Regions from separate parts of the Rhodococcus cercidiphylli genome, predicted to be linked through region 1. Evidence: riboswitches for the same ligand, from Rfam matches in the RefSeq annotation. Region 1 holds a riboswitch; the other holds the start of a gene.

Region 1 (14,976 bases):
GTCGGGCGCGTAGACGACGAGGCCGAGCGAGCCAAGCCGTTCGATGACGTGCCGGTACCGGCCCGCGTGCTCGGCCAGGCCGTGGGCGAGCACCACAATCCCGGTCGACGTGGTCTCGGGGGTCCAGACGTCGTAGACGATTCGGGTTCCGTGAACTCCGACGAACGACGACTCGACATGCTTCATCCGGTCACCGTACAAGGGCAGCGGGGCGTTCGACGGCCCATCGGAGAACCTGCAAAATTTGCTTGGGTAACTATCCTGGTGGAACGGGCGATGTAGTTGTGACACGCCACTACCGTTTGTCCCCGCACCTCGGGGCACGGCACCGACCAGGACTCAGGAGTGAAGAATCCAGAATGCGTGATGAGTCCGCCACGAGCACGTCGCCGCGGTGGCGCGACCCCAAACGCTACCTGTGGCCGCTGGGGCTGACGATTCCTCTCAGCCCGTTCCTGGCCTGGGGGCTGGTGACCCTTCTCGGGCCCGGTGCGTTCTGGACCCTCGGCCTGATGATCATGGGTGTCGCACTGCCACTGGTGGACAGATTCGCCGGAGTGGACCGCAGCAATCCCCCGGACGAGGCGATCGCCGCGCTGGAGAAGGATCCGTACTACCGCTGGTGCGTCTACCTGTTCCTGCCGTTGCAGTACGCGGGACTCGTTGCGGCCTGCTATCTCTGGGCGCACGGCCCGCTGGGAGTTCCGGAGCGGATCGGCCTGGCCATCACCGTCGGCATCGTCGGTGGGGTCGGCATCAACGCCGCGCACGAGCTGGGCCACAAGCGTGAGCGTCTGGAGCGATGGCTGTCGAAGGTGACACTGGCACAGTCCCTGTACGGCCACTTCTACGTCGAGCACAATCACGGCCACCACCTCCGCGTCGCCACCCCGGAGGATCCGGCGTCGGCAAAGTTCGGCGAGTCGTTCTGGAAGTTTTTGCCGCGCACGATCGTGCACGGCCTGCGCTCGGCCTGGGAGCTCGAGACTCGACGCCTCGCCCGCCAGGGCCTGTCTCCCTGGTCGTACCGAAACAACCTGTTCAATGCCGCGGCCATGAGCGTTGTGCTGTTCGGCGTGCTGATCGCCGTCTTCGGTGTGGTGACCGTGCCGTATCTGTTCCTGCAGGCTGCGATCGCGATCGTCCTCTACGAGGCAGCCAACTACCTCGAGCACTACGGGCTGCTGCGGCAGAAGCGCAAGAGCGGTCGATACGGCAAACCGACCCACCGCGACAGCTGGAACAGCGATCACCTGTGGAGCAACCTGTTTCTGTACCACCTGCAACGGCACAGCGACCATCACGCGAATCCGGTGCGCCGCTACCAGGCACTGCGCACCGTCGACGAGTCCCCGCAGCTACCGGCCGGATATGCAGTGATGATCTTCTGCGCGCTGGTTCCGCCGTTGTGGCGCAAGGTGATGGATCAGCGACTGATCGACTTCTACGACGGCGACGCCGAGCTCGTCAACGTCGACCACTCCGACCCCAAGGCAGTGCGGAAACTCGAGCAACTGTGCGTCGAGCGCGCTGAGGCGTAGTGAGAGTTCACACCGCCGCAGGTTCGTCGGTCTGTGCCCGCAGGTAGCGACCGAAGTGCGGCACCGTGAACGCGATGGTTCCGCGCTCGGCCGAGTAGATCAGGCCCTTCTTGATCAGTCCGTCGCGAGCGGGAGACAGCGATGCAGGCTTGCGCTTCAGCTCGGTGGCCACGGCCGAGGTCGGCACCGAGCCGTCGTCCACGGACAGTTCGGCCATCGCACGCATGTATTCACGCTCGGCAGGCGTCGCACGCTCGTAGCGAGAACCGAAGAATCCGACGGCCAGTTCCTCCTCCGCCGTCGGAGCGGCGACGCGCACGTCCTCGACGGTGATCGGGGTGTCGGCCGCGAGATCCCACGTCGCCTTGCCGTAGGCCTGGACGAAATACGGGTAGCCGTCGGCGGCCGCATACAGCGCGTCGAGCGCGTCGGGGGTGAATTCGACGTCCTCGCGGTCGGCCGGAGCGATCAACGCCAGGTCGGCCGCGGCTCGCTCGAGTCGACCGATCCGGTGGTAACTGAACAGGCGCTCGGAGTAGCTCTTGGATGCCGACAACACCGCAGGTAGGTGTGGCAGGCCGGCCCCGACGATGATCAGCGGCGCGGTGTCCTGACTGAGCTCATGGCACGCCGCACACAACGCGGAGATGTCCGCGGCACCCAGATCCTGCATCTCGTCGATGAAGATGGCGATGCCCACGCCCACGTCGCCGGCCAGCGCGGAGGCGTCGAGCAGCAGTTCCACGAGGTCGATCTCGATGTCGCCGGAGTCGGCGCGGCCGGTCTTCGCCGGGACGTCGATGCCGGGCTGCCACCGCTCCCGCATGCCCTTGTCCGCGGTGGCGCGTAGGGCGAAGGCCTTGAGGACGCCGAGGAATTCGTCGACGCGTTCGGGATCGCGATGCGATGCCGCGATCCCGCGGACCGCCATGTGCAGCGCCGACGACAGCGGTCGACGCAGTTCCTGGTCCGGCCGAGCCTCGATCTTGCCGGTGCCCCAGCCGCGGGCGATCGCCGCGGATCGGAGTTGGTTGAGCAACACCGTCTTCCCGACGCCTCGCAGCCCGGTGAGAACGACGCTGCGTTCCGGCCTGCCGCGGGTGATGCGTTCGAGTACGACGTCGAAGGCGTCGAGCTGCTTCTTTCGGCCTGCGAGCTCGGGTGGGCGCTGGCCGGCGCCGGGGGCGTAGGGGTTACGCACGGGGTCCATGGGGCCAAAGTTACAACGAATCGTGCGATATATGCGGACATCTAGTTCGTGTCCTAGAGATCTGTATTCACTCGATACTTGCGCGCGGCTGCGACGGAGGACTACTTTCTGGGGTGTGAAGCGCATTCTCGTAGTACGCCGCCGTAGCGGGGTCTGATTCGGACCGACCCCTCGCTGCGGGTCGTCGTGCTCTCTCGGTCCTCCCTTCACATTCGCCAGGACCACCCTCATGAATGCATTTGCTTCCACTCTCGCCACAGATCCGTTCCACGCCCGTTTCGGTTGCGCCCTGCCGCGCACGATGCGCGACGAGATCACCTGGCAACACATGTCGTGGACGAACTTCACCGACCGCTTCTCGCCCAGCACCGGGCCTCTTCGACTGGGGTCATGGACCGGGACCAAGTCGACGGGTTGCAGGATCGAGTTCGACGCGACCTTCGGCGTCGGCGATACGATCATCGCCTGTGCGGCAACGACTTACGGGCCGATCGAGGCATTGACGTCGATGCTCCACGACGCCGGATTCCGCATCGAGATCCTCTCGTTCCACCAGCAGATCATCGGCGACGAGACCGCCACCTTCGTCCTCGCCGAGCACGACGGTCGCCGCGAATGGTCGATGGGCATGGATCCCGACGCACACCTGTCGGCCGTGCGAGCCGTCATCGCCGGAGCGAACATTCTGCATCGCTAGCGGACACGACGCCACGTCCTGCATCGGTAGCGCTTTCTTCGACGGTCTAGCGCGTATGCAAGACAGGCGAAGACTTTCCTAGGGCATCTCGATCGTCTCGGCGCGGCGCACCTCGGCCAGTGCGTACCGCAGATAGGTCTCGGCTCGGCCACGGCGCACCGCGAGCAGGTCTGCGACCACCAGCAACGCGTGCGCCGGACGCGGCCTCACTCGCGACTGCTCTTCGATGTCGGACACCCCCAGCGCTCCGGTGAGCACCTCGACGAACCCGTCGATGTCCAGGTTCGGCAGCCAGTCCGCTCCTCGTACGGTTCGGCCGAGGACCTCCTGGACGTTCTCGCCGGTCAATCCGTCGCTGTATACCTCTTCGAGCAACGTGCGTACCATCTCGGCATGCACGTGCCCGGCCTTTGCCGAGTCCGAGCGGCCCAACGATTCGACGGCATCGTCGAACGCCACCGAATTCTGCAAGGCGACAGCAGCCAGCGCATCATTCGTGGCATCAGCGATGCGCCGAACTTCGGCGGGCCATTCGGCAGGCCAGGTGACGGGCATCCGACTCGGGGGAGTCGACACGGGGGAGGAGTCGGTCATGACAGAAGTGTCTCATCGGATACCGTCACGGTTCCCTTTATCTGTTACCGGTGTTTATACTAAGTCTCGCACTGTGGCACCGGCCACACCTGCGAACGTGGAGGAGGTGGCTCGATGAGCGAACGGAAGATCGTCGCATCGGATCCCGGTGAAGTGATGCTGCAAGCCAGAAACGTCAAGTTCGACTGGAGCGATCTGCCGATGCACTGGGTGCCGGGCGATCCGTACACCACGCACGTACTCAACGTGCTGCATCTGCTGCTGCCCGCCGGCGAGCACTGGTTCGTCGACACGTTCAAGGAAGCCCTGCCGTACATCGACGACGAGAAGCTGCGCGACGACGTCATCGGCTTCATCGGCCAGGAAGCCGTGCACGCCGAGGCACACACCGGCGTACTCGTGCATCTCCAGGCCAAAGGACTCGACCCGACTCCGTTCACCGACCAGATGGAGTGGGCCTTCGGCAAGGTCCTCGGCTCCGATTCGGTGACCAGCCTTCGATCGAAGAACAACCTGGTCGAACGCTTGGCTCTGATCGCCGCGATCGAGCACGTGACGGCATTTCTCGGTGACTGGGTACTCAACGCCGACGGTCTCGACCGCGCGGGCATCCACCCCACCATGCTCGATCTGCTGCGCTGGCACGGTGCCGAGGAAGTAGAGCACCGCTCGGTCGCCTACGACACGCTGCGATACTTCGACAAGCGCGAGGTTCGCCGGTTGCGTACGTTCGTCGTGGTCGTGCCGTTGATGGCCTACATCTGGATGCGCGGGATCATCTTCCTGATGAAGAACGACCCGGAGCTGCAGTCGGCACCGAAGTCCGTCCGCAAGCCGCGCTCGGCACTGTGGCGGAAGTCGGTCAAACGCGGCACCCTTCCCGCGCTGACGCACGTCGGTCGCAGCATGTCGCGCTACCTCAAGAAGTCGTATCACCCCAGCCAGGAAGGCTCCACAGCTCAGGCCGTCCGGTACCTTGCGTCCTCGCCGGCCGCTCAGGCTGCAGCGAGGTGAAGCTGTCTTCACGGCGCGTCCCGCGGCTGCTCCCCAAGGATGCTCCGCCGGACCTGCGCGGGCGTGGGCGTCCGGATCGCTCGATGCAGCTGCTCGGTACGTTTCTCAACGGGTACATGCAGGCGGCGGCCGGAGCGGAGTACAACGACGCCGTCGCCGGCCACAACCCCGATTCGGCGTTGAAGTTGGTCGTCACCGAACGCGAGATCGTCGCCGAGGACAACGATGTTGCAGCCCTCACCCTTGCGTCGCCGACGGGTGCACAGCTGCCCATCTGGCATCCGGGCTGTCATCTCGATCTGCACCTGCCCTCGGGCCGTCGCCGGCAGTACTCACTGTGCGGAAATCCCTCCGATCGCAGCTCCTATCGCATCGCGGTGCGCCGAATCCCGACCGGCGCAGGCGGATCCATCGAAATGCACGGACTGCAACCCGGCACCGAGGTCACCGTCCGTGGCCCCCGCAACGGATTCCCTTTCGTCGGCGACGGCAGCGCACTGTTCATCGCCGGCGGTATCGGGATCACTCCCATCATCGCGATGGTCCGCGCCGCAAGAATTCTCGGCATGGACTGGCAATTCGTGTACTGCGGTCGATCACGCGACACGATGCCCTTTCTCGACGAGATCGAGAGCTGGGAATCGGACCGGGTGTTCGTCCGGACCGACGACGTGCACGGGTACCCCACCGAGGGCGAATTGCTCGAGCGCGCACCCGCAGGCGGTGCCGTCTACTGCTGCGGCCCCACCCCCATGCTCGACGCAGTCCGCCGCGACTTTCGCCAATGCCCATCCACCGCACTGCATTTCGAGCGATTCGGTCCGCCGCCGATTCTCGACGGCACGCCGTTCGAGGTGCAGTTGATCAGCACGGGCGCTGTGCTCGACGTCGCCGCCGACGCCTCCGTGCTGACGGCGGTCAAGGAGCAGAAACCCAACGTCGCGTACTCGTGCCAGCAGGGCTTCTGCGGTACCTGCAAGGTCCGGGTGCTCTCCGGTGAGCCCGAGCACCTGGAAAACAGACTGACGCCGGAAGAGCAGCGCGATCACATGCTCATCTGCGTTTCACGCGCACGCAGCGGGCGTCTCGTACTCGATCTATAGAACGGAAAACTGTTGAGCAGCAACGCGGTTCGTACCACGGTCATCAACGAGGGAATCCGGCTGGCGGTGTTCGAGAGCGGCAATCCCGACGGCGATCCCATCGTCCTCGTGCACGGCTGGCCCGATACTCACGAGCTGTGGAGCCACATCGTGCCGCAGCTCGAGGACCGCTTCCGGGTGATCAGCTACGACTCCCGCGGCGCAGGCGAGAGCTCGGTCCCCGCGGAGCAGTCGGCGTACAAGCTGGCCCGGCTCGCCTCGGATTTCTATGCCGTCGCCGACGCCGTCAGCCCCGACGCCCCGGTGCACGTGCTCGCCCACGACTGGGGTGCCGTCGAGGTATGGGAGGCCGCAGCCCAGCCCCAGGCGAAGGACCGAATTCGTTCGTACACATCGATTTCCGGGCCGAACCTCGATCACCTCGGCAAGTGGTCGCAGTCGCGCCTGCGCAAACCCACCCTCACCGGCATCAAGCAGGTGCTCGCCCAGGTACGCGCGTCGTGGTACACCGTCACCTTCCACATCCCCGGCCTGTCCACGTTGCGCATCAAGCGGCAGTTCGCCAAGGGGTGGCCGGCGTTCCTCCAGGAGTTCTCGGGCGTCGATCCGAAGCTCGTCACCCAGAACCCCACATTGTGGTCGGATGCCACCAACGGCACCAAACTCTACCGGGCCAACATCATTCCGCTCCTGGGCAATCCACGTGAGCGGTACATCGACATCCCCGTGCACCTCATCGTCAACACCGAGGACGTCGCGGTGCGTCCGTACCACTACGACGACACCGGCAAGTGGGTGAAGAACCTCACGCGCAACGACATTCCGGCGGGACACTGGTCGCCGATCTCCCATGCCGACGACATCGCAAGACTGACGAGGGAATTCATCGACTCGCTGGACTGATGTTCACGAATCACCCGGCCAGGTGCCCGCGTAGCGTCGACGCGGTGTAGTCGGCGCGAAACACACCGCGCCGCTGCAGGATCGGCACCACCTGATCGACGAAGTCCGCCAATGAGTCCGGGTAGCGCGGACACATCAGATTGAAGCCGTCGGCACCGCGGCCGATCCACGACTGCATCTCGTCGGCGATGGACTCCGGCGTGCCGATCATCGTCGCGTGGCCGCCGCCCGCAGCGAGGGTGCCGAGCAACTCCCGCACAGTCGGGGCGTCCTTCTCGATGATCCGCAGGATCGTCTCGTAGCGACCCTGCGGTCCGGCGAACTCGGCCGCCGGAGGCAGGGACGGTACCGGCGCGTCGAGTTCCCAGGCAGCACAGTCCTGTCCGGTGAACGTCGACAGCATCGCCAGTGACTGCTCCGTGGGCAGCAGCTCATCGAGTTCGGCCTTCTTGCGGCGAGCCTCGTCCATGGTCGACCCGATGTACGTCACCAAACCCGGCATGATGCCCACTGTCGCGCTGTCGCGGCCCGCATGCCGGATTCTCGCCTTCACGTCGTTGTAATAGCTCTGCGCTGCAACGAGATCGTAGGCAACGGCATAGATCGCCTCGGCGTACTTCGCGGCCAGATCCCGGCCCGGGCCCGACGCGCCGGCCTGAAACAGCACCGGCTTCCCCTGCGGCGACCGCGGCACCGTCAGCGGGCCGTCGACCCGAAAGTGTTTGCCGTCGTGGTCGATCGAGTGCACCTTCGCCGGATCGGCGTAGTGTCCGCTTCGATCGAGCGTCAACGCGTCGGCATCCCACGAATCCCACAGCGCCCGAGCCGTATCCACGAACTCCTCGGCGCGGGCATATCGCTCCTCACGAGCCGGGATGACGTCCATCCCGTGGTTGCGTGCTTCGGCGTCGAACATGGAGGTGACGACGTTCCAACCAGCACGGCCGCCACTGATGTGATCGAGCGACGCCAACATGCGTGCAGCGTGGAACGGTGTGTAGAACGTCGACGAGACCGTGGTGACGAGGCCGATGTGCGTGGTGGCCCGCGCCATGGCGGACAGCGCGGTGATCGGTTCGAGGAACCAGGTGCCTGCCCCGGCCGGGTCGCGTACCGAATGACCGTCGGCGAAGAACACCGCATCGAACTTGCCCCGCTCGGCGAGCCGCGCGAGTTCCTCGTAGTACGAGATATCGCCCAAGTCCTCCACTCGCGAATCGGGGTGACGCCACGCCGCGCTGTGGTGGCCGCAACCGTAGAGAAAAGCGTTGAGATGCATGTCAGTCCTTGACCAGGCCACCGTCGACGACGAGATTCTGGCCGGTCACCGACCGCGCCCACGGCGAGGCGAAGAACAGCAGAGCGTCGGCGAATTCCTCGGGGGTGGTGACGCGTTGCAGCGGGGTCGAGGCGGCGATGAAATCGAACACCTCGGCCGGGGTCGCGGAGCTGGCGTCGGTGGTGCGGAGCAGTCCACCCGAGACCATGTTGACGGTGATGTTGTCTGCGCCCAGATCGGCGGACAGAGTGCGGGTCAGCGAGAGCAGCGCCGCCTTGGAGGCCGTGTAGTCGTGGTACGGGACTACTGGATTCTGGAACAAGTTGGTGCCCACGTTGATGATTCGTCCGAACCCCGCCTCGCGCATGCCCGGCAGTGCGGCCTGGGTGGTCAACAACGCCGCGCGGACGCTGCCGCGCAGTTGAGCGTCGAAACGCTCCCAGGTGATCGTGTCGGCTTTGGGCCGTGCGTCTCCGTCGAACGAGAAATCGGCCAGCGCGTTGTTGACGACGGTGGTGATCGGGGTGCCGAAATGCTCACGCGCGGTATCGAACAGCGCGGCCACCGCGGCGTCGTCGGTGACATCACCCTGGACCGCGATCGCGTTCTCACCGAGTCGGTTCGCCAGCGCTTCGGCGGCATCTTTGCTGTTGCGGTAGTCGATCACCACTCGGGCACCCTGGCCGGCGAACGCCGCGGCGATCGCTGCTCCCAGTCCGCGTCCACCGCCGGTGACCAACACTGTCTGCTCGTCGAATTTCATGCGCCTCGCCTCTCGTTCGAGGTCGGGACCGTCACGAGGGGACAGGAATACCGCAACGCCACGACATTCCCTTCGCTGGTCCTAACCAGATCAGGTTCGACGGGTGTGTTCTCAGCCCTGACGGGCACCCCGTGTCGCGGTCGACTGTACCTGTAGCGGTTTCTCGCCGTGTCTTGTTTTCACGCTAGAGAAGCAAATGGAACCGAATACACGCGTTCAGCCGATCACGGCCCAGCCGTGCGGCGGGACGCTCACCCGCCCGTCGTGCAGATCCGCTTCGCCTGCGAGCACCTCGTCGCCTTGAACCGGGTAGTCGATGGCGTCGTCACCGAGGTTGAGCGCGACCGTCAGCGATTCGCCGTCGGCGTGCGCGCGATAGAGCAGTGCGGTGTTGGTGAGTTCGAGCGTCTCGGTGCGCGCGGAGTACAGCCACGGATTGCGACGCCGAAGTGCGATCAGCTCCTGATGCACTCGGTAGACCGGCCAACCGTACGGAGCGAGATTCTCGGACGTGTCGGGGTACTCCGGACGCACCTCGTCATCACCGCCGACTCGATCCTCCTTGATTCCGCGAAACGCCTGCTCGTCGCCGTAGTAGATCATCGGCATACCGCCCACGGTGAACAGAACCACCAAGGCGTGCAGCAGATGTCGCTCGTCCTCGATGACGCTGGCGATGCGGTTGACGTCGTGATTTCCGACGAACGTGGCGGGCACGAAGGCGTCGAGCCAGCCGTTGTGACGCTCGAGCGCATGGGAGAGCTCGAAGAAGTTGAGCTCGCTCAGACCGCTCCAGACGGCCTTCCACAGCTCGTACTGAGTGACCGAGTCCAGCGTGGAGGCCGAGACGATTCGGTCGTAGTCGCCGTGAATGACCTCGCCGAGAAAGTATGCGTCCGGGTGCTTTTCCCGAACCTTCGGCAACACCGCGGCCCAGAAACGCGGCGATACCGCATAGGCCGCGTCCAGCCTCCAGGCGTCGACGCCTCGCTCGAGCCAGTGCGACAGGACATCCACGACGTACTGCTGCACATCCGGGCTCTCGTGATCGAGTGCGACCAGTTCGTCGTGGCCCTCGAAGTTGCGATGCGTCGGCTTTTCACCGGACCAATCGAGGTGGAACCACCCCGCGGCCTCGGAGTCCGCACCCTCGGTCAGCGCTTCCTGAAACTTCGGAAAACTCTGCGCCACATGGTTGAAGACGCCGTCGAACATGATCTTCAGACCGCGGGAGTGCGCCGCGGCGATCAGGGAGTCGATATCTTCGTCGGTGCCGAGCCTGCCGTCGATGTGGAAATAGTCGACAGTGTCGTATCCGTGCTTCTCGGACTCGAAGATCGGACCGAGGGCGATGCCCGACGCACCGAGTTCGAGTGCGTAGTCGAGCCAGTTCTCGATTCTGTTCAGCCGGTGCAGATCCGCCTGAGATTCACCGTCCCAGCCGTGCACCGGCGCACCGGTGAAGCCGAGCGGGTACAGGTGCCACCAGATGGCGTGCTTCGTCCACTCCATCAGGACTCCATGATCGAGTCGCGGCCCAGTTCGCCTGCGCCGGTATGGCCGGACAGGCTGGTCACCAGGTCGAATTCGGCCAGCAGACAACGTAATACGTGCGCGACGCCCTCCTGACCACCGAGCGCCAGGCCGTAGAGGAACGGTCGGCCGAGCAGCACCCCATCGGCTCCCAGAGCAAGAGCCTTGGCCATGTCGGCTCCGGTGCGTACTCCGGAGTCGAACAGGACTGTCAATTCATCGCCCACCGCCTCTACGATGGACGGCAACGCGTCGAGTGACGCTCTGGCCCCGTCGATCTGCCGGCCGCCGTGGTTGGAGACGACGATGCCGTCGACCCCGTGCGCGGCCGCCTCTCGGGCGTCGCCCACGGTGCAGATTCCCTTGAGCACGATCGGCCCACTCCAGTGCTCCCGGAGGAACGCCAGATTCTTCCACGACAGACCGGGGTTGGGAAACATCTGCGCCCAATGCATAGCGGCGGCAACGGGATTCTCCTCGACCGGCTGCCCCAGGCCGGCCTGGAACGCCGGGTCGCTCAGGTAGTTCTCGATGCCGAGGTTGGCCAGGAACGGCAGGTAACCGCGGTCCAGATCGGCGGGCCGCCAGCCCAGCAGCGTCGTGTCGAGCGTCAGCACCAGCGCGCTGAATCCGGAATCCTTCGCACGCTGCAGGAAGCTCAGCAACACCGATTCGTCCGTCGGCCAGTAGAGCTGATACCAGCGCGGAGCGTCGCCACCTGCCTCGGCGATCTGCTCGAACGAGTGCGAGGCCTGGGTCGAATGTATGTACGGCACACCGAGTTCCGCGGCGGCGCGGACGGTGGCGAGCTCCCCCTCGGGGTGCGCGAGAGTCTGAATGCCCACGGGAGCGATCATGAGCGGGGCAGGCATGTCGGTGCCGAGCACGGTGCACGCGTGATCACGAGCCGCCGAGCTGCGCAGCATCCGGGGCGTGATGGCCCACTTGTCGAAGGCGGTGCGGTTCGCACGCGCCGTCGAGCCGCTGCCCGCACTGGCCACGATGTAGCCGAGGGCCTCCGGAGAGAGCGTCTCGGCAGCCTGCTCCTCCAGCCTCGCCAGATTGGTGGTAATCGACGGTGTCTGCTGCGCGAACATCCCGGCGGCGTAGATGCCGAGTTGGTGATCGCTGAAGTTGCTGGGCCTGGCCTCGGTCATCGTTCGACCCTACCGGGGCACCGCCGAGGATCGGGCGAGAAATGCGTCGAGCAGAGCCGAGCAACGCACCCGAGCTGCAGGTTCGGCGTCCGCGATCGCTCGTCTGATCTCGCGGGTGTCCACCGCATGTTCGACGCCGTCGCGGTCCCACGCCGCAGCCCACGCGTCGTAGGTGTCGAGGTCGATCTCGGGGTGGAACTGCAACCCGAGGTGCGGCCCGAGCACGAAGGCCTGTTGCGCGGACTCGTTGCGGGCGATCACCGTGGCCTGCGGGGGAGCGGTGAACGTATCGCCGTGGAACTCCATCCACGGTCCGGGGGCGATGAGCTCGGGCTCGGACGTCTCGACGTCGACGAATCCGTACTCGGGATGCTCGGACTTGCGAACGGTGCCGCCGAGTACCCGAGCGAGCAACTGTCCGCCGAAGCAGACACCCAGGATCGGGACCCCTGTGTCGATCGCCTCCCGGACGTACGCGATCTCCGGCGCGAGCCAGGCCAGCGTGTCGTCGTACGCGGCGTCGGGCGAGCCCATGACGACCAGCAGCTGTGCGCCGGACAGTGGTGGCGGCGCGAGGTCTGGGCTGTGGTCGAAGGAGTGCACGTCCAACTGGAAACCCCTGGTGCGTAACTCGGCGTCGAGAGTGCCGATGTCGCGTCGCGCGAGAGCCGGGTCCTGATCGTGGACGAGCACTACAGCGCGCGGGTCGTTCGGGTATGTCACAGGGCTCCTTTACGGTGTTCGTGCACACCGTACGACAGACTGGATCCGATGCCACCTCGTAGACGCACAGCCCGATCCACCACTGCCCGCACCGTCAAGGCCGGGCAGAGCAGCGCTGCGCGAAAGTTCGCGGCCGCGAAGAACGGCGAGCCTGCAACGACGAAAGCTGCCCCGAAGAAGGCCGCACCACGCAAGAGAGCGGCTCCGCGCAAGACCTCGTCCCGCAAGGCTGCAGCACCGGATCTCCGGGTTCCCGATCCCGGGGAGCGGGTCTGGGTGTTGGACGTGCCGTTCGAGGACAGGTCGGCGGCGGGTGCGGCCGGGGCGCGCTGGTACCCGGGTCCGCGGGTCTTCGCGTACTACGGCACCGCGTTGCCGGAGTATCTGCAGCCGTACGAGTCGATGCCGTACAGCCTGCAGCGGTGGCTCGAGGACGACGCCAACGAAACATGGCGTGACGAGGTGGTTCGGGACCGTGCGATGCAGCCTCGCGACACGCAGCTCGAATCGGTACGACGGCATCTCGCTGCCCTCGAGGCCGGGTTCCCGTACTTCGCGCAGATGGATTCGACGGGTCTGGGCAAGACGCTCGCGGTATGCGAGGCCGTTCGGCAGATGTCGGCGGCCGAGATCGGGACCGTACTGGTGGTTGCGCCCAAGGGCGCGTTGCCGGGATGGCGTCGAACCATTGCCGACAGCGAGGCCGATATCGAGCCGTCCGATCGCAAACGCTGGCTGTTGATCACGTATCAGTCGACGAAGAAGCTGCTGTCGGTGCCGCCGGAGACCGATCTGGGCAAACGTAAACGGACACAGAACAAGCGGACCATCTCGCTCGGTGAACTGCGGTTCGACATCGACGTGGTGATCGCCGACGAATCGCATGCGTTGATGAACATCGAATCCCAGCAGTCGCAGATCCTCTGGCGGTATCAGGAGGCGGCGCGCTCGGTGGTGTGGATGTCTGCCACTCCCGGCTATCAGCCGCTGCACTTCGCCTACATGGCGAGGGCCGTCGAGCGCAGCCGCGGGGTCGAGATCCTCGGCGACGACGAGTATCTCGGCTATGCGGTGACGATGAAGTGGGCCGAGTTCCTCATCGAATCGGGGTTCGCCGTCAAGGCAGGCAAGGCGACGACGGGATTGACGACGTGGCGGTGGGAGCCCGAGGACGCGGCCCGACGCGCCCGCGATATCGCGTCCGTACATGGGTGGCTGTCGGGAGGTGCTGTGCCGTGGTCGATTTCGCGCCCCTCGCCGCCGACCCCACGCGAGCCGCTCGGCCAGGAACTCACCGCCGCGCAGAAGCGGCTGTACAACTCGGCGTGGGTGGACTACCGCAAGGAAGTCGGGCTACCGATCTGGAAGGCCGTCGGCGGCAAGCGCGTGCTGCAGAAGAACCCGAGCACTCGTGCCGCGACCCTGCGATTCCGCCAGAAGTGTTCGTACCTACGCATTCCCGCGTCGGCCGATCAGGTGCGCACCTGGGTCAAGGCCGGCAATCAGGTGTTCGTCTCGATGTTCTACCGCGAGTCGGTGGCGGCGTTGGCGCAGACGCTTCGGGACGAGGGCCTCGAGGTCGCGGTCGTCGACGGGAGTATGAGCAGCCCGGATCAGGAGGCGTCGATCAGACGCTTTCAAACCGGCGACGCGTCGGTCATCGTCTCGACAACCACCAGTGCGATCAACCTGCACACCAACGAATTACTGCTCCCGGAGGGCACGGTTTCCACCCTCGCACCACGCGTGACGCTGATTCACGATCCCCGGTGGACGCCCATCGACATTCGGCAGATCGAGGGCCGGGCCAACCGAATAGACAAGGACCACAACCACACGACGTCGACCTGCTACTACGGCTACGCCGAGGGCACGGTCGAAGAAGAGATGGTGCTGACCGGTATCGAACGTATCGCTGACCTGGGATCGATCGTCGGGCAGGCGGATCTCATCGACCCGGAGGCGTTTCTCGCCGCGAAAGTGGACGCCGGAAAATAGCGACAATTGTGAGCAATCGTCCACGCGCCCGAGTAGGTTCGGTCCCATCGGCAATTCGTCGGTAGCGGGCTCACAGTGGCACCAGGAGTAGTCATGATCGTTCTCGGAATCATCCTCGCCCTCATCGGCTATTTCGCCGGCATCTCGATCTTGACGACCATCGGCATCATTCTTGTCGTCGTCGGCGCGGTTCTGACGTTGCTCGGTTCGATGGGGCGCGCAGTCGGTGGCCGCAAGACGTGGTTTTGACCTACGAGTTAGAACACACGTTCGATTTCTGTTAGTCTGAGCGGGCCCCCGAAGTTGGCGATGCGGCCAGCGGAGCCACTTCGGGCGGTCCATATCGGACGGTAGACAGTGTCGAAGGCGGTTGCGCGCGATGGCATCCGACGAGCGCGACACCGACCCGGTTGCCGGATCGCTCTATCGCGTCGGCGATCGGTGGGCAGAACGAGCGCCTT
Region 2 (14,976 bases), on a different contig from region 1:
GGTGCGCCGATGTACAACTGGTCGATTCCGTCGACCCTGAAAGCCTGGATCGACTACGTACACGTTCCGGGCATCACCGTGCCGTTCGACAGTGACACCGCACCCCTCGTCGGCAAGCCCGTGGTCGTGGTGACCAGCCGGGGAAACGACTACACCCCCGGTACGGACAACGCGTCCGCCGATCACACCACTGCACAACTGCGTCAGGTGCTCGAAGTTGCGCTGGGAATGGAGGTTCACTTCGTTCCGGTCGACTTGACGCTCGCCGAGCGGGTGCCCGCACTCGCGCCGCAGATTCCCAAGGCGCAAGCCAATCTCGAGGCGGCGTTCTCCGCCGTCGACGATCTCGCGCTGCGATTGGGTGGGACAACTGCCAGGTGAGGGCCCAGTAGCCTGGCGAAGTCCGCTCGAACGGCCAGACAACGACACCACCCGAGGTCGGCGTCGTTATGTCGGTCAGAGCGTCGACGCGCTGAGCAGAACGTCCATCAGCTGCTTCTCGACCGCTGCGAACTGCGGCGTCGTGACGATCTCGAGCCCGCGTGGGCGGGGTAGCGTCACCTCGACCTGGCGTCGAACGTGGGCGGGTCTGGGGGAGAGGACGATCACGCGATCGGAGAGGTAGACCGCTTCACGGATGTCGTGCGTGATCATCAGTACCGTCCATCGAAACTCCGACCAGACCTGCTGCAACCAGGCCTGCATGTCGCTTCGCGTCAACGAGTCAAGCGCCCCGAAGGGCTCGTCGAGCAGCACTACCGATCGACCCTGCACCACCGTGCGCAACAGCGCCGCTCGCTGGCGCATACCGCCGGAGAGCTCGAACGGCCTGGCCGACTCGTACCCGTCCAGGCCGAAGACCGGAAACAGCTCGCGTGCCCGCGCACGCGCCTCCTTCTTGGCGACGCCCTGCACTTCGAGACCGAGGGTGGTGTTGTCCAATACCGAACGCCACGGAAACAGCAGATCCTTCTGCGGCATGTAGGCGCACGGCGGTACCCGAACCGTGCCGGAATCGGGTCGGTCGAGCCCGGCGAGCATGTTGAACACAGTGCTCTTGCCCGAGCCACTGGGACCGATGATCGATACGAACTCACCAGGCTGCACCCCGAACGAAATACCGTCGAGCACAGGCTTTTCGCCGAACGACTTGGTGAGATCGCGAACATCGACGAAGGTGTCGGGGTCAGACATGAAGACCCACCGAACCGTGACGCGCCCAAGGCGCGACGAACCGCTCCACCACAAAGGTGGAGACGAACAGGACCACACTGATCACGGCCGTCACGGCAACCGCGGCGAGAACCAGATCGGTACGAAACGAGTTCTTCTGTTGACTCATGTAGATGCCGAGCCCTGCACTGGCTCCGGCATATTCGGCAAAGATCGCGCCGACCACGGCGTAGGTGATTCCGATGCGAAGAGAGGTGAAGAACCGCGGAAGCGCCGACGGTAGCCGCACGTATCGAAACTGTTGCCAGCGCGATGCTCCCATGCTGGCCAGCAGCGATCGTGCGTCTCGATCGGCCGCCGCGAAACCCTCGATGAGCCCGATGGCCATCGGGAAGAACGTGGCCAGTGCGATCACCAGGATCTTCGGAAGCAGCCCGAAGCCGAACCAGATGATCAGCAGCGGCGCGATCGCGATGATCGGGAGCGTCTGCGATACGACGAAGAGGGGAACGAACGCGCGCCGCAGCCACGGCGAGAAATCCACCGCGATGGCCAGCAACCACGCCAGGGCGAGGGAGACCGCGAAGCCGACGAGGGTCACCTGCAGGGTCGCCGCTGCGTTCTCGGCGATCGCGTCGCGCTGCGCCCAACCCTGGACCACCACGCGGCTGGGGGACGGCAGCACCTGCGGCCGGATGCCGCTGATCTCGACATAGATCTGCCAGGCGGCGATGAGTAGGACGACGACGGTCAGCGCGGGCCACGCCCACCGCAGCGAGGCTCGGATACCGCTGAACGAGTAGGAACCTCGGTCAGCGGCTACCGACTCATCGATCGCCGAGGTAGTCATTGGTGAAGTAGGTCGACCAGTCCGGCTCCGCAGTCAGAGGCGCGCCGTTCTGATCGGCCAGCACACCGCTGTCGTAGAGGAATTTCGAGTACGCGGCCCACTTGTCGAGGCTCTGTCGTCCTACCTCGCCGTTGGAGTCCTTCATGTACTTCGCGGCGAGCATCTCCTGGCTCTCGAAGACGAGCGATTCGTCGGTGAAGGTTCCCGGGTTGGCGTCGATCAGATCCTGTGCGGCCTTGTCCGGATCGTCGGCAGCGAGCTGGTAGCCGCGCTGCAGTGCCTGCACGAACTTCCTCGCCTCGTCCGGGTGGGCGTCGAGCCACGGTTCGTTGCCGCTGATCGTGATGGCGTAGGCGTCGGGAAATCCATAGTCGGTGTAGTCGAAGTACTTCATCGGAGTTCCGCTGTGCTCGGCCTCGATGCCTTCCCACGCGAAGTAGGAGACGGTGAAGTCGGCGGTACCGGAGTAGACCGCCTCGTACGCCGATGTGCCCAGTACCACCGTCTCGTATTCGCCTGTGCCGCCGTCGTTCTTGATGACCTGTTGCAGGCCGGCCTGTTCGCCGGACTCGCCGAAGCCGGCATAGACCTTGCCGTCGAGTGCTTTCGGGCTCGGGATGTCGTCTCTGTCTGCACGAACTCCGATACCGGTCGCCCAGTGCTGGAGCGGCGCGAGGACCGAGACGGTCTGCGCGCCCGCCGAGGTGGCGAAGACGCCCGAACTCTGTGTGCTGATTCCGAACTCGGCGTTTCCGGCATCGACGAGAGTGTCTGCCGCGGTGTTGTTGTACGGGAGGATCTCCACGTCCAGACCTGCGTCTGCGAAATAGCCCTCTTGCAGGGCGACGTACAGGCCGGTGTGGTTGGTGTTCGGCGTCCAGTCGAGGGCGAACCGAATGGTGTTCGAGTCCGTCGAGTCCGAGCACCCCGCCAGGCCGGTCGTGGCAACGACTGCCGCCGCCAACGCGGCGAGAATCCGAGTGGTTCTCATGCGTACACCGCACTCTCGGCCAGGGGCCATGGGGTGGGATGTAACGCGCTGTCCCAGAACATCAATTCGTATCTCGATGCCACGACGAAGGCGTCGATCATCTGTTCGCGCTGCGTCGGCGTCGCGGCCGCTGCGGCGTCATCGACGAAGGCTCTGGCGGCGTCGACGATGGCATGGAATTCCGGCGCATCGTACGCGGCCACCCACTGCGCGTACGGATGCTCGGGATCTCGATCGAGAACAGCCTTCGCTGCACTGGCGAGTGAGCGACCGACGTCGGCGTAGATCCAGAAGCACGGCAGAACAGCTGCTGCCGCAACAGGATACGGTTCGGTCGCCGCCGTCGCGGTCAGGTAGGACGTGTAGCCCAGGCATGCCGGTGAGGGCTCGGGCGTCCGGGGCGACGGGGGCAGTGCTCCACCGTTCAGCATCGCTTCGTGCGATGCGGCTTCGTCCATCGCACTCGCGGCGGCGCTTGCCCAGAACGCGCCGACGGCCGGGTTCGGTGCGTGCGCTGCCAGCAGTGACAGCGATTTGACGTATCCGCCCAGATAGAGCGAGTCCTGTTCGAGGTACCGACGGAACGCATCGAGCGGAAGCGTCCCCGCCCCGAGGAGCCGAAGAAATTCGAGGTCGTCGATCGCCCGTCGAATGTTCTCGGACGCATCCCACAGTAGATCGGTGAAGCGGACCGGGTCCGCAGATACAACAGGCGTCATCGCCTTGACATCCCTTCGTCAGCATTACCTGCATCAGGTTCGGCGGGTTTGATCTCAGCATCCGCATCGGCGGACACACCCCGTGTCAGAACGACAGTGACAGTAACACCGGTCACTCGATGGTGCTGCTGTTGCCCCTGTATCTGCGGTCCGGCATCACCCCAGCATGTCTTCTAGCTCCATACCCTTGGTCTCCCGGATCTTGGCCTTGACGAAGAAGAACGAGAGCGCGGCGAACAACGCGAACCCTGCGTAGATCACCCACAGACCCACAGACGACGTCAGCGGCGGGAAAGCAAGCGTGACAGCGAAGTTGGCCATCCAGTTGGCTGCGGTACCGATGCCGAGTGCCATGGCGCGCATGCGGTTGGGGAACATCTCACCGAGCATGACCCACATGATCGGACCCCAGGTCGAGGCGAAGAAGATGACGAACAGATTGGCCCCGACCAAGGCGATCGCACCCCACGGAGCGGGCAAGGTGACGTTGTCGCCGCTGCCGGTCGCTTGCGAGAACGCCACCGACGCCATGACCAGTCCGCCGAACATGCCGATCGAGCCGGCCATCAGCAGTTTGCGCCTACCGATACGGTCGACGAACAGGATCGCCACGAACGTCATGACGACGTTGATCACCGCGGTGATGACGGAGGTGGTGAACGACTGATCCTCGGTGAAACCGACCGAACGCCACAGAGTCGTCGAGTAGTAGAAGATCGCATTGATGCCGACCAGCTGCTGCAGCACAGCCATGGTGATGCCCACCCAGACGATGGGTTGCAGGCCGAACTTCGGACCGCGAATGTCGGCGAACGACGAACGCGACTCCTTGCGCAGCGTCAGCCTGATCTCGTGGATGCGCTCGTCCGGGTGCAGTTCCCCGGTGATCTCGGCGAGGACTCGGGCTGCTTCCTCGTCGAGATGCTGACCGACGAGGTAACGCGGAGACTCCGGGATCAGGGTGGCCAGCAACCCGTACACGAGAGCGGGAACCACGCCGACCAGGAACATCCAGCGCCATGCCTCGATGCCGAACCACAGGTCGTTGGACGCGCCGTCGGCTGCGCCGGCGAGAAGGGCGTCGGACAGTAGAGCGGCGAAAATGCCGATGGTGATGGCCAATTGCTGGAGCGAGGCCAAGGAGCCGCGCCATTTGGCCGGAGCGATCTCGGCGATGTAGGCCGGGGCGATCACCGAGGCGATGCCGATTCCGAGGCCACCGAGTACGCGCCAGAGCATGAGGTCGGGGACGCTGAAGGCCAATCCCGAACCGATCGAGGAAATGACGAACAGGGCCGAGCCCAGCAGCATGACTTTCTTGCGTCCCCAGCGGTCTGCGAGGCTGCCGGCGAACCAGGCACCCACTGCGCACCCGATGAGCGCGATCGCGACCACGAAGCCTGTGGTGAACGAACCGAGGAGGAAGTGATCTTCGATCGAGTCGACAGCGCCGTTGATGACCGAGCTGTCGAAGCCGAACAGGAATCCGCCCACAGCAGCGGCGATGCTGACGCCGATGACCTTCGCTGTGTGGCGGTCCGAGGTCTGATTCATGAGTGATGCACCTTCCGGCCGCGCGCACAGGCGTCGGCCGCTGGGGAGACCGTACGGCAGGGATTGTCGTACCGTCCCCGGACATTACGCCTGGTTGTTTGCCGCGCGAACGAGACCGTCAACGAAGGTCGAAATCGTCGTCCGAGACGGTGAAACCGTGGCCTACCTGATCGGTGCACGTGACCCCGGTCTGCTCGTCGACGCTGCACTGGAGGCCGTTGGTGGAGCCACTTCCGGGGATTGTGAGCACTTCGCCGTACGGCAAGGCCGCCGCAGGGCCGTCGAAACGGTGGAACTTGGGATCACCCAAGCTCTCGAACTTCGCCGCAGACCCGGCAATCAGCTGCACAGCGTTGGGTTTCACCGCCGTTCCCGACGCCCCGCTGCCGGGAACCTTGGGTGCCGAGTCAGGCAGTGACCCGTGGCATCCGGCGATCGAGGACTCGAGCACGGCGATACCGCACTCGAATTTTCCGCTCGGGCTCGTGAAGTAGTACCAGCCGGGTGCTTTGCCCGCGTAGTCCTGCGGTTTTGCCTGGGCTGCAACAGGACTCGTCGGTGCCGCCGTGGTGGACGTCGGCGTGGTCGTCGTTGGGGTGGACGGTGATGCCGGCGCGGCGGAGGTGACGGAGGGAGCCGTGGTGATCGGGGTGGGGCGGTCTGTGATCACGGTCGCCATCGGACCGTTGCCTTCCCCGCTCGAGCCGCAGCCTCCGAGCAGGCACGCCCCGACGATTGCCACTGCGGCACATCCGATTGTCTTCATCGTCGGTTCCTTCGCTCGCGGGCGTCGACGCTGTGCGTATCGTCGCCGAGGGGATGGTTGATGTTGGTACGTTGGGCAACGACCGAAGGGGAGGTTCCATGGACACCGCGTCTGACTCCGCTGCGTCCGATTCCACCGTGCTCGTGAGCACGCCCTACGGCGACGTTCTCGGCTATCCGGTCGCTGCCGATGCGTCGCCGATCGTGGCCTGGAGGGGTATTCCCTACGCGACGCCACCGGTGGGCAAGCTCCGGTTCCGTGCGCCGCGTCCGTTGCAGCCCTGGTCGGGGGTGCTCGACGGCCTCGAGTTCGGTGCGATGGCTCCGCAGGGTCGCGACAGTCCGGTGCCGATCGATCCGTCGCTGTCGATTTCCGAGGACTGTCTCACGCTCAACATCTGGGCCCCCCGTCCTGGCGCGGAACTGCGGCCGGTGCTGGTCTGGATCCACGGCGGTGCGTACTCGCTCGGTTCGTCCGCCCAGCGGGTCTACGACGGGAGGAACCTCAGCGAGAACGGCGACGTGGTGGTGGTGACCATCAATTTCCGGCTGGGCCCGTTCGGGTTTCTCGACCTTTCCTCGTTCTCCACCGACGAGCACACGTTCGAGACCAATTTGGGGCTGCGAGATCAGATTGCCGCACTGCAATGGGTCCGCGAGTGCATCTCTGCGTTCGGCGGCGATCCCGATCAGGTGACGGTGTTCGGTGAATCCTCCGGGGGAGCGTCGGTCACCACGTTGATGACTTCTCCCAAGGCCGAGGGGCTGTTCCAGCGAGCGATCGTGCAGAGCGCGCCTGCGACCTCGGTGTACGGCCCCGATCGCGGAGCCGCGGTGGCGTCGAGATTCCTCGAGTTGGTGGGCGTCGACCGGAAAGACATCGGCGAATTGTTCGACATGCATTTCACCAGGCTGGTCACCGCCGGCGACACGCTCTGTTACGAGATCCCGACGACAGTTCCTGGGACACTTGGTCTTTCGCCGGTCGTCGACGGCGATATCGTTCCGCGTTATCCCGTGGCTGCCTTCCAGAAGGGGCTCTCGCACAAGATCCCGTTGATCATCGGCACCAACCACGACGAGCCCTCGATCTTCCGATTCATGAAGTCTCCGTTGATGCCGATCACCTCGGACACCGTCTCCGAGATGTTCCGCGCCATCGCGCACGACCACGCGGATCTGCCGGCCTATCGTGTCGCCGAAATCATGGCGGCGTATCCGGACAGGGACAAACCCGCTGGAGCACAAGCTATTTCGCGGGACGCAGGATTTCTCATGCCCAGTCTGTGGATCGCCGACGCGCACAGCAGGCATTCGCCGACATGGATGTACCGATTCGATCATGCGACGCCGATGCTCAAGGCCGCACGGGTGGGAGCGGGACATGCGACCGAGCTGCCGTACGTCTTCGGCAACTTTGGAACGCTCAACCGAGACCCCACCTTCTGGCTCGGTGGCCGAAAGCCCGCAATGGCGGTGTCCGCGCGGATGCAGAGACGCTGGCTCGCTTTCGCGCGGTACGGTGTCCCCGCCGCGCTCGATGCGTCCAAGCATTGGGCTCCGTACACCGAGAAGACGCGCTGGACGCTGGTGATCGATGCATCCGACACTCTCGTCGACGACCCCGACGGTGACATGCGCGCGGCGTGGGGCGACCGCGTTCTCGGGTTCAGCTGACACGTCGTCCATGCAACGGAGTCGTTCCGCAGGCTCCACTCCTGCGCGTTCTGTCGCACGGACGTGGCTGACATGAATCGAACGTAACAGCAAGAACAGTGGTCGCTCGAGTCACACCGGTAACAATTGGATGTCAGCGCGCGGGAGTGGAGCCTGCGGAATGACCTGATCAGGCGGGTCTGTCGGTGGGGGCGGTTATGTTCGATGTGTGTTGATGTCGAAGATCGTCGAAACGTCCCGCGCAGTATCGGCGACGCGTTCGCGCAAGATCAAGATCGGGCAGATCGCTGCCCTGCTCGCCGAGGCCGAGACCGACGACATCGAGCCCGCTGTGTCGTGGCTGTCGGGGGAATTGCCGCAGGGGCGGATAGGAGTCGGCTGGCGCACCCTGGCCGATCTCGACGTGGCGGCCGCTGCCGACTCGACGCTGACGGTTGCCGAGGTGGACGAGGCGATATCTTCGGTCGCGGCGACGTCGGGGGCCGGTTCTGCTGCTCGGCGGGTAGCGATACTGACCGACCTGTTCTCGCGCAGCACAGCCGAGGAGCGTCGGTTTTTGATCCGGCTCGTCACCGGCGAGCTGCGTCAGGGCGCGCTCGAAGGAATCATGGTCGACGCTGTTGCCGCGGCCACGAACCTGCCGCAGGCACCGGTGCGTCGCGCATTCATGCTCTCGGGTCGTTTGACTGCGACGGCCACTGCCGCCATCAGCGGTGGCGTCGACGCGCTCGATGCATTCCGGCTCGAGGTCGGTCGACCGGTCCGGCCGATGCTTGCCTCTCCCGCGGAGTCTCTACACGCTGCCTGGGAACAGTTGTCCGGCGACCTCACCGTGGAATACAAGCTCGACGGTGCGCGAATTCAAGTGCACCGCTCCGGAACCGACGTGAGCATCTACACGCGAACCCTGCGCGACATCACTGCGAGTGTGCCCGAGCTGGTGGAACTGGTCCTCGCGCTGCCGTGCGATTCGGTGGTCCTGGACGGCGAGACCCTCGCGCTCGATGACAGCGGACGGCCGAGACCGTTCCAGGAAACGATGAGTCGGTTCGGTGCCGAGAGTGCACACGCGCTGCTGCTGCAGCCCTACTTCTTCGACTGCCTGCACCTCGACGGCGTGGACCTGCTCGATGCCCCGCTGGAGCAGCGCCTCGCCGCACTGGACCGGGTAGCGCCAGGGCACCGAATTCCGAGTGTCGTTCGGCCCGATGCGGACGCAGCAGCGGCCCACTTCGACGCTGCACTCGACGCCGGGCACGAAGGAGTCATGCTCAAAGCGCTCGGTGCGACGTACGCCGCAGGCCGCCGCGGAAAGAGCTGGCAGAAGGTCAAACCCGAACACACCCTCGACCTCGTCGTCCTCGGAGCCGAGTGGGGATACGGGCGTCGCACCGGTTACCTGTCCAACCTGCACCTCGCAGCTCGCGATCCCGACGGCGGTGACCCGATCATGGTCGGTAAGACATTCAAGGGCCTGACCGACGTTCTGTTGCAGTGGCAGACCGAGGAATTCCCGAAACACGAGCGCGAGCGCGACGAGCACACGGTGTACCTGCGTCCCGAGCTGATCGTCGAAATCGAACTCGACGGTGTGCAGGTCAGCCCGCGCTACCCGGGCGGCGTGGCCCTGCGATTCGCGCGAGTGCTGCGGTATCGCCCCGACAAGGACCTCGCCACCGCGGACGCCATCGACGCCGTGCGCGCACTCCTTCCACACTCGTGAAAACAGTCCCGACGATTAATACATACGAAACCGGCCGAACGACCCCGTAACACGGCGCAAAATATTCTCGAGGGTGCAAGCCAGCGAGAGATGGAGTGCCAATGATGTCCACAGTTCGAGCTGCTCTGGTCCAAAGCAAGTGGACCGGTGACAAAGAATCGATGATCGCGGCACACGAGGGGTTTGCTCGGTCCGCCGCCGAGCAGGGCGCGAAAGTCGTCTGCTTCCAAGAACTTTTCTACGGTCCGTACTTCTGCCAATTGCAGGACGCGAAATTCTACGAATATGCCGAATCGGTACCTGGGCCTACCGTCGACCGTTTCGCCGCACTGGCGAAAGAACTCGGCATCGTGATGATTCTGCCCGTGTACGAGCAGGAACAGCCCGGACTTCTGTACAACACCGCTGCCGTGGTGGACGCCGACGGCACCTATCTCGGCAAGTATCGAAAACACCACATCCCCCACGTGAACGGATTCTGGGAGAAGTTCTACTTTCGCCCCGGCAATCTGGGGTGGCCGGTGTTCGACACCGCGGTCGGGCGTATCGGTGTCTACATCTGCTACGACAGGCATTTTCCGGAAGGTTGGCGGGCGCTCGGTCTTGCCGGTGCCGAAGTCGTCTTCAATCCGTCGGCCACCTCGCGTGGATTGTCGAACTATCTGTGGAAGCTCGAACAGCCCGCGTCGGCCGTCGCCAACGAGTACTACGTGGGCGCGATCAATCGAGTCGGAATCGAATCCGAATACGGTGACGACGACTTCTACGGGACCAGCTATTTCGTGGACCCCGAAGGCAAATTCGTCGGCGAAGTGGCGTCGGATACGGAACCCGAAATAATCGTGCGTGACCTCGACATGGACCTGCTCAAGGTGGTACGCGACCGGTGGGCCTTCTATCGTGACCGCAGGCCCGACGCATACGGACCGCTGGTGCAACCCTGATGGCCACCACCTTCGTGCACGGCGGAACCGTGGTATCCACCACCGGCGCACAGGAATTGGATGTGCTCATCGACGGTGAGAGCATCGTCGCCGTGCTGGCACCAGGATCGGTCTCCCTGGCCGCAGACCTGAAGACCTCGGCGGACGTCGTCGTCGACGCGACCGGCAAATACGTCATTCCCGGTGGGGTCGACGGACACACGCACATGGAGATGCCGTTCGGCGGTACGTTCGCCTCCGACACCTTCGAAACCGGAACGCGCGCAGCCGCATGGGGCGGCACGACGACGATCGTGGACTTCGCGATTCAGACACCCGGTCAGCGCGTCCAGGACACTCTCGCGCAATGGCACGACAAGGCCGCGGGGCAATGCGCTGTCGATTACGGCTTTCATCAGATCATCGGCGATGTCACCGACGATTCGCTGAAAGCCATGAGCGAGTTGGTATCCGAGGGCGTCACCAGCTTCAAGCTGTTCATGGCCTATCCGGGCGTGTTCTACTCCGACGACGGCAAGATCCTGCGCGCGATGCAGTCCGCCGCCGAAACGGGTGCACTGCTGATGATGCACGCGGAGAACGGCATCGCGATCGATGTACTCGTCGCTCAATCGATCGCGCGTGGAGACACGGCCCCGTACTTCCACGGCACGTCGCGGCCGTGGCAGCTCGAGGAGGAGGCGACGCATCGAGCCATCATGTTGGCCAATGTCACCGGTGCACCGCTCTACGTCGTACACGTCTCGGCCAAGCAGGCCCTGGAACAGATCGCGCATGCCCGGGGCAACGGGCAGAACGTGTTTGCCGAGACATGTCCGCAGTACCTCTATCTCTCGCTCGAGGAACAACTCGGTGCACCGGGCTTCGAAGGTGCCAAATGGGTCTGCTCGACGCCACTGCGGTCGCGAGCCGAGGGACATCAAGACGAGTTGTGGCGGTACCTGCGCACCGGTGACGTGGCAACCGTCAGTACCGATCACTGCCCGTTCTGCATGAAGGACCAGAAGGAGATGGGTGTCGGCGATTTCTCCAAGATTCCCAACGGGATCGGTTCGGTGGAACACCGCATCGATCTGATGTTCCAGGGAGTCAAGAGCGGCAAGATCACGCTCGAGAAGTGGGTCGATGTCTGCTGCACCACTCCGGCCAGGATGTTCGGGATGTATCCGAGGAAAGGCGTCATCACTCCGGGTGCCGACGCGGACATCGTGATCTACGATCCGAACGGACACACCAGCATCGGCGTCGACAAGACCCACCACATGAACATGGACTATTCGGCGTACGAGGGTTTCGAGATCGACGGGCATGTCGATACCGTGATCTCGCGTGGCCGGATCATCGTCGACGGTGGATCCTATTCCGGCACTCCGGGACACGGCCGATTCGTCCGACGCGACCTGTCTCAGAATCTGATCTGAGCCATGGACATCGGGGTAGTGCTCCAGTGCAATCCGCCGGCGTCCCGTGTGGTCGACCTGGCCAGACAGGCCGAGACACACGGTTTCTCGCACGTATGGACATTCGATTCGCACCTGCTGTGGCAGGAACCGTACGTCATCTACAGTCAAATTCTGGCCGCGACGAGGCGGGTGACCGTCGGCCCGATGGTCACCAATCCCGCCACCCGCGACTGGACGGTGACGGCATCGACGTTCGCAACGCTCAACGACATGTTCGGCAATCGGACCGTCTGCGGCATCGGCCGCGGTGATTCGGCGGTCCGTGCCCTCGGCGGCAAGCCGACAACCCTTGCAGCGCTGCGGGAATCGATAGAGGTGATCCGTAGCCTGGCCAACGGGCGCAGCGCCCGGGTCGGTGAGACGACGGTGCAGTTCCCGTGGGCGGAGCGGTCCCGGCTCGAGGTATGGGTTGCGGCGTACGGACCCAAAGCCCTCGAGCTCACCGGTCAGGTGGCGGACGGGTTCATTCTGCAGCTGGCCGATCCCGATATCGCGGCTTGGACGATCGGCCGGGTCCGCGCTGCGGCCGAGCAGGCGGGTCGCGACCCGGATTCGATCTCGATCTGCGTTGCAGCTCCCGCCTACGTGACCGACGGCACCGACGCAGGGCTCGAACACGCCCGAGATCAGTGTCGTTGGTTCGGCGGGATGGTCGGCAACCACGTCGCCGATATCGTCTCGCGATACGGCGGCGATGGCGGTGGTGTTCCTCAGGCTCTCACCGACTACATCGCAGCGCGCAAAGGGTACGACTACAACGAGCACGGTCGAGCAGGAAACTCGCACGCAGAATTCGTTCCGAACGAGGTGATCGACAGGTTCTGCCTACTGGGCACCCCGGCCGATCACATCGCCAAGCTGAAAGAGCTGGAAACACTCGGCGTCGACCAGTTCTCGGTGTACCTGCAGCACGACGCCAAGGCCGCGACACTCGAGGCCTACGGAGAGAGCATCATTCCGCAGATCCGCCCGAGCGTGACGGCAACGTCGTGACGAGTCTGCTCGATCAGGCTGCGGTGGTGGCACCCACTTCCGCCGGTGCGAATCGAGGAGTGCGGCGTCCGGTGATGGCAATGGTGGCCGTCGGCTCGTTGCTGGCGGTCTGGGAGCTGGTGAAAGTGCTCGTCCCCGAGAACGGGGTGAGTGTCGCCGGAGTGCGGGTGCTGCCGCGCACCGACGACGGTGCACTACCGCACGTGTGGTCGGTGTTGGCGGCGCTGACCGAGCCCGAGGTGAACGTCGCCGGCGCTCGCAGTGTCGGTGCCGCGATCGTGTCCAGTGGCCTGTTCACGTTCGGGCTCGCCGTACTCGGGTTCGCGCTGGGGACGGTGGTCGGGCTGTTGCTGGCCGTGACGATGCAACGGTTCGTGTGGGTCGAGCGGTCCGTGTTGCCGTATGTGATCGTCTCGCAGACGGTTCCGCTGATCGCGTTGGCACCGCTCGTCGCGGGCTGGGGCGGGAAGATCGCCATCGGCGGTTACGCCTGGCAGCCGTGGATGAGCATCACCGTCATCGCGTCGTATCTCGCGTTCTTCCCGGTGGCGGTGGGAATGCTGCGCGGCCTGCGTGCACCCGATCGGGCAGCACTCGATCTGATGCACAGTTACGCGGCCGGATGGTGGAGCACCCTCGTTCGAGTTCGCCTGCCCGCCTCGGTGCCGCATCTGATTCCGGCGCTGCGTCTGGCTGCTGCCGCCGCCGTGATCGGTGCCGTGGTCGCCGAAATCTCCACCGGAACGACCGGCGGTATCGGTAGGCAGATCATCGTGTTCTCGCAGCAGGCAACTGGAGACGCTTCCCGCCTGTACGCCGCTGTTCTCGGCGCAGCGGTGCTCGGGTTGGTGGTGACCGCACTGGTATCGCTGCTCGATATCGCGCTCGGCCGTTATGCGGGCCGCTCGCCCGGTCGAAAGGATCGGTCATGACCGAGCATGCGGTACTCGTCGAGGGCGTGGGGAAGACGTTCGACGGGGGAGTGACTGCGCTGGAGGATGTATCGCTCGCGATCGCCCCCGGTGAATTCGTCTCGCTGATCGGGCCTTCGGGGTGCGGTAAGTCGACGTTGCTCCGCATCGTGGCCGATCTCGAGCAACCGACGTCCGGTTCGGTATCGGTGTTCGGCCTGTCTGCTCGCCGAGCCCGCGTCGAACAGAAGTACGGCATCGCCTTTCAACAGGCAGGGCTGCTCGATTGGCGCACAGTGCAATCGAACGTCGCATTGCCGCTGGAACTGCACAAGGTTCCCAAACGCTTGCGGGCAGAACGGGTTCGCGAGTTGCTGAACCTCGTCGGACTCACCGATTTCGCAGAGAAATTTCCCAGCCAGCTGTCCGGTGGGATGCAGCAACGAGTGGCGATCGCACGGGCGCTGGCTCGAACGCCGGGACTGTTGTTGATGGACGAACCGTTCGGGGCCCTGGACGAGATGACCCGCGAGAAGATGCAGAACGACCTACTCCGCATCGCCGAGGAGTCCAGCGCAGCAGTGGTGTTCGTGACCCACTCGATTCCCGAAGCGGTGTACCTGTCCGATCGGGTGGTTGTCATGTCCCCTCGGCCGGGACGGATCGTCGACGCACTCACGATCGACAGTTTCGATGCGAACGGGGATCCACGCGAATCGGCGGAGTTCTTCGCGTCCATCACCGCGGTTCGTGACGCATTGCACGGCCGTGCGGTTCGCAGTGCGGATCTGCGATGAAGCTCTGGCTGCCACCGGTGGTGTTCGGCGCGGCGGCGCTCGCACTGTGGCAGTTGCTCACGGTCGTCGCGGGGGTTCCGTCGTTCCTGCTGCCGTCGCCGAGCGCCATCGCCGAGCAATTCGTGCGCAACCTCGGCAACATCGGATCGGCAAGTCTGGCAACGGGAACCAATGCTCTCGTGGGGTTGATTGCAGGTTCGGTCCTGGGTCTCCTCGCAGCAATGGCCGCGGTTCGCCTGCGGATCGTCGACGAACTGCTCACCCCGTTGGCGGCGGGTGCCGCAGCCGTTCCCATCGTCGCTCTTGCGCCGGTGTTCAACTCGATGTTCTCCTCGACCACCGACCTACCGCGGCGACTCGTGGTGACCATCGTCGTGTTCTTCCCGGTATTCGTCAGCGCGGCAAAAGGACTGCGG

Evidence for each region. A riboswitch is a leader RNA that binds a small molecule or an ion and turns the genes downstream of it on or off. The one in region 1 is predicted to bind thiamine pyrophosphate.
Region 2: another riboswitch for thiamine pyrophosphate. It lies ahead of R3P95_RS25590 (TenA family protein); the one in region 1 lies ahead of R3P95_RS19390 (3-oxoacyl-ACP reductase).

Annotation. Positions count from the first base shown of each region.
Region 1 covers NZ_JAWLKE010000007.1:236,414-251,389, reverse strand. Annotated here, with positions in the region: gene R3P95_RS19435 (alpha/beta hydrolase) at 1-186, opposite strand, end outside; gene R3P95_RS19430 (alkane 1-monooxygenase) at 360-1,541, shown strand; gene R3P95_RS19425 (ATP-binding protein) at 1,549-2,751, opposite strand; gene R3P95_RS19420 (2-isopropylmalate synthase) at 2,981-3,448, shown strand; gene R3P95_RS19415 (hypothetical protein) at 3,527-4,042, opposite strand; gene R3P95_RS19410 (metal-dependent hydrolase) at 4,157-5,056, shown strand; gene R3P95_RS19405 (PDR/VanB family oxidoreductase) at 5,053-6,159, shown strand; gene R3P95_RS19400 (alpha/beta fold hydrolase) at 6,172-7,062, shown strand; gene R3P95_RS19395 (LLM class flavin-dependent oxidoreductase) at 7,073-8,341, opposite strand; gene R3P95_RS19390 (3-oxoacyl-ACP reductase) at 8,343-9,104, opposite strand; TPP riboswitch at 9,154-9,246, opposite strand; gene R3P95_RS19385 (alpha-amylase family glycosyl hydrolase) at 9,321-10,616, opposite strand; gene R3P95_RS19380 (alpha-hydroxy-acid oxidizing protein) at 10,616-11,794, opposite strand; gene R3P95_RS19375 (type 1 glutamine amidotransferase) at 11,804-12,517, opposite strand; gene R3P95_RS19370 (DEAD/DEAH box helicase) at 12,566-14,515, shown strand; gene R3P95_RS19365 (DUF6131 family protein) at 14,609-14,764, shown strand.
Region 2 covers NZ_JAWLKE010000014.1:64,808-79,783, reverse strand. Annotated here, with positions in the region: gene R3P95_RS25610 (FMN-dependent NADH-azoreductase) at 1-381, shown strand, start outside; gene R3P95_RS25605 (ABC transporter ATP-binding protein) at 457-1,194, opposite strand; gene R3P95_RS25600 (ABC transporter permease) at 1,187-2,023, opposite strand; gene R3P95_RS25595 (ABC transporter substrate-binding protein) at 2,001-3,014, opposite strand; gene R3P95_RS25590 (TenA family protein) at 3,011-3,733, opposite strand; TPP riboswitch at 3,727-3,826, opposite strand; gene R3P95_RS25585 (sugar porter family MFS transporter) at 3,890-5,287, opposite strand; gene R3P95_RS25580 (hypothetical protein) at 5,406-6,053, opposite strand; gene R3P95_RS25575 (carboxylesterase/lipase family protein) at 6,152-7,729, shown strand; gene R3P95_RS25570 (ATP-dependent DNA ligase) at 7,938-9,452, shown strand; gene R3P95_RS25565 (nitrilase-related carbon-nitrogen hydrolase) at 9,557-10,396, shown strand; gene hydA (dihydropyrimidinase) at 10,396-11,817, shown strand; gene R3P95_RS25555 (TIGR03842 family LLM class F420-dependent oxidoreductase) at 11,821-12,852, shown strand; gene R3P95_RS25550 (ABC transporter permease) at 12,849-13,784, shown strand; gene R3P95_RS25545 (ABC transporter ATP-binding protein) at 13,781-14,560, shown strand; gene R3P95_RS25540 (ABC transporter permease) at 14,557-14,976, shown strand, end outside.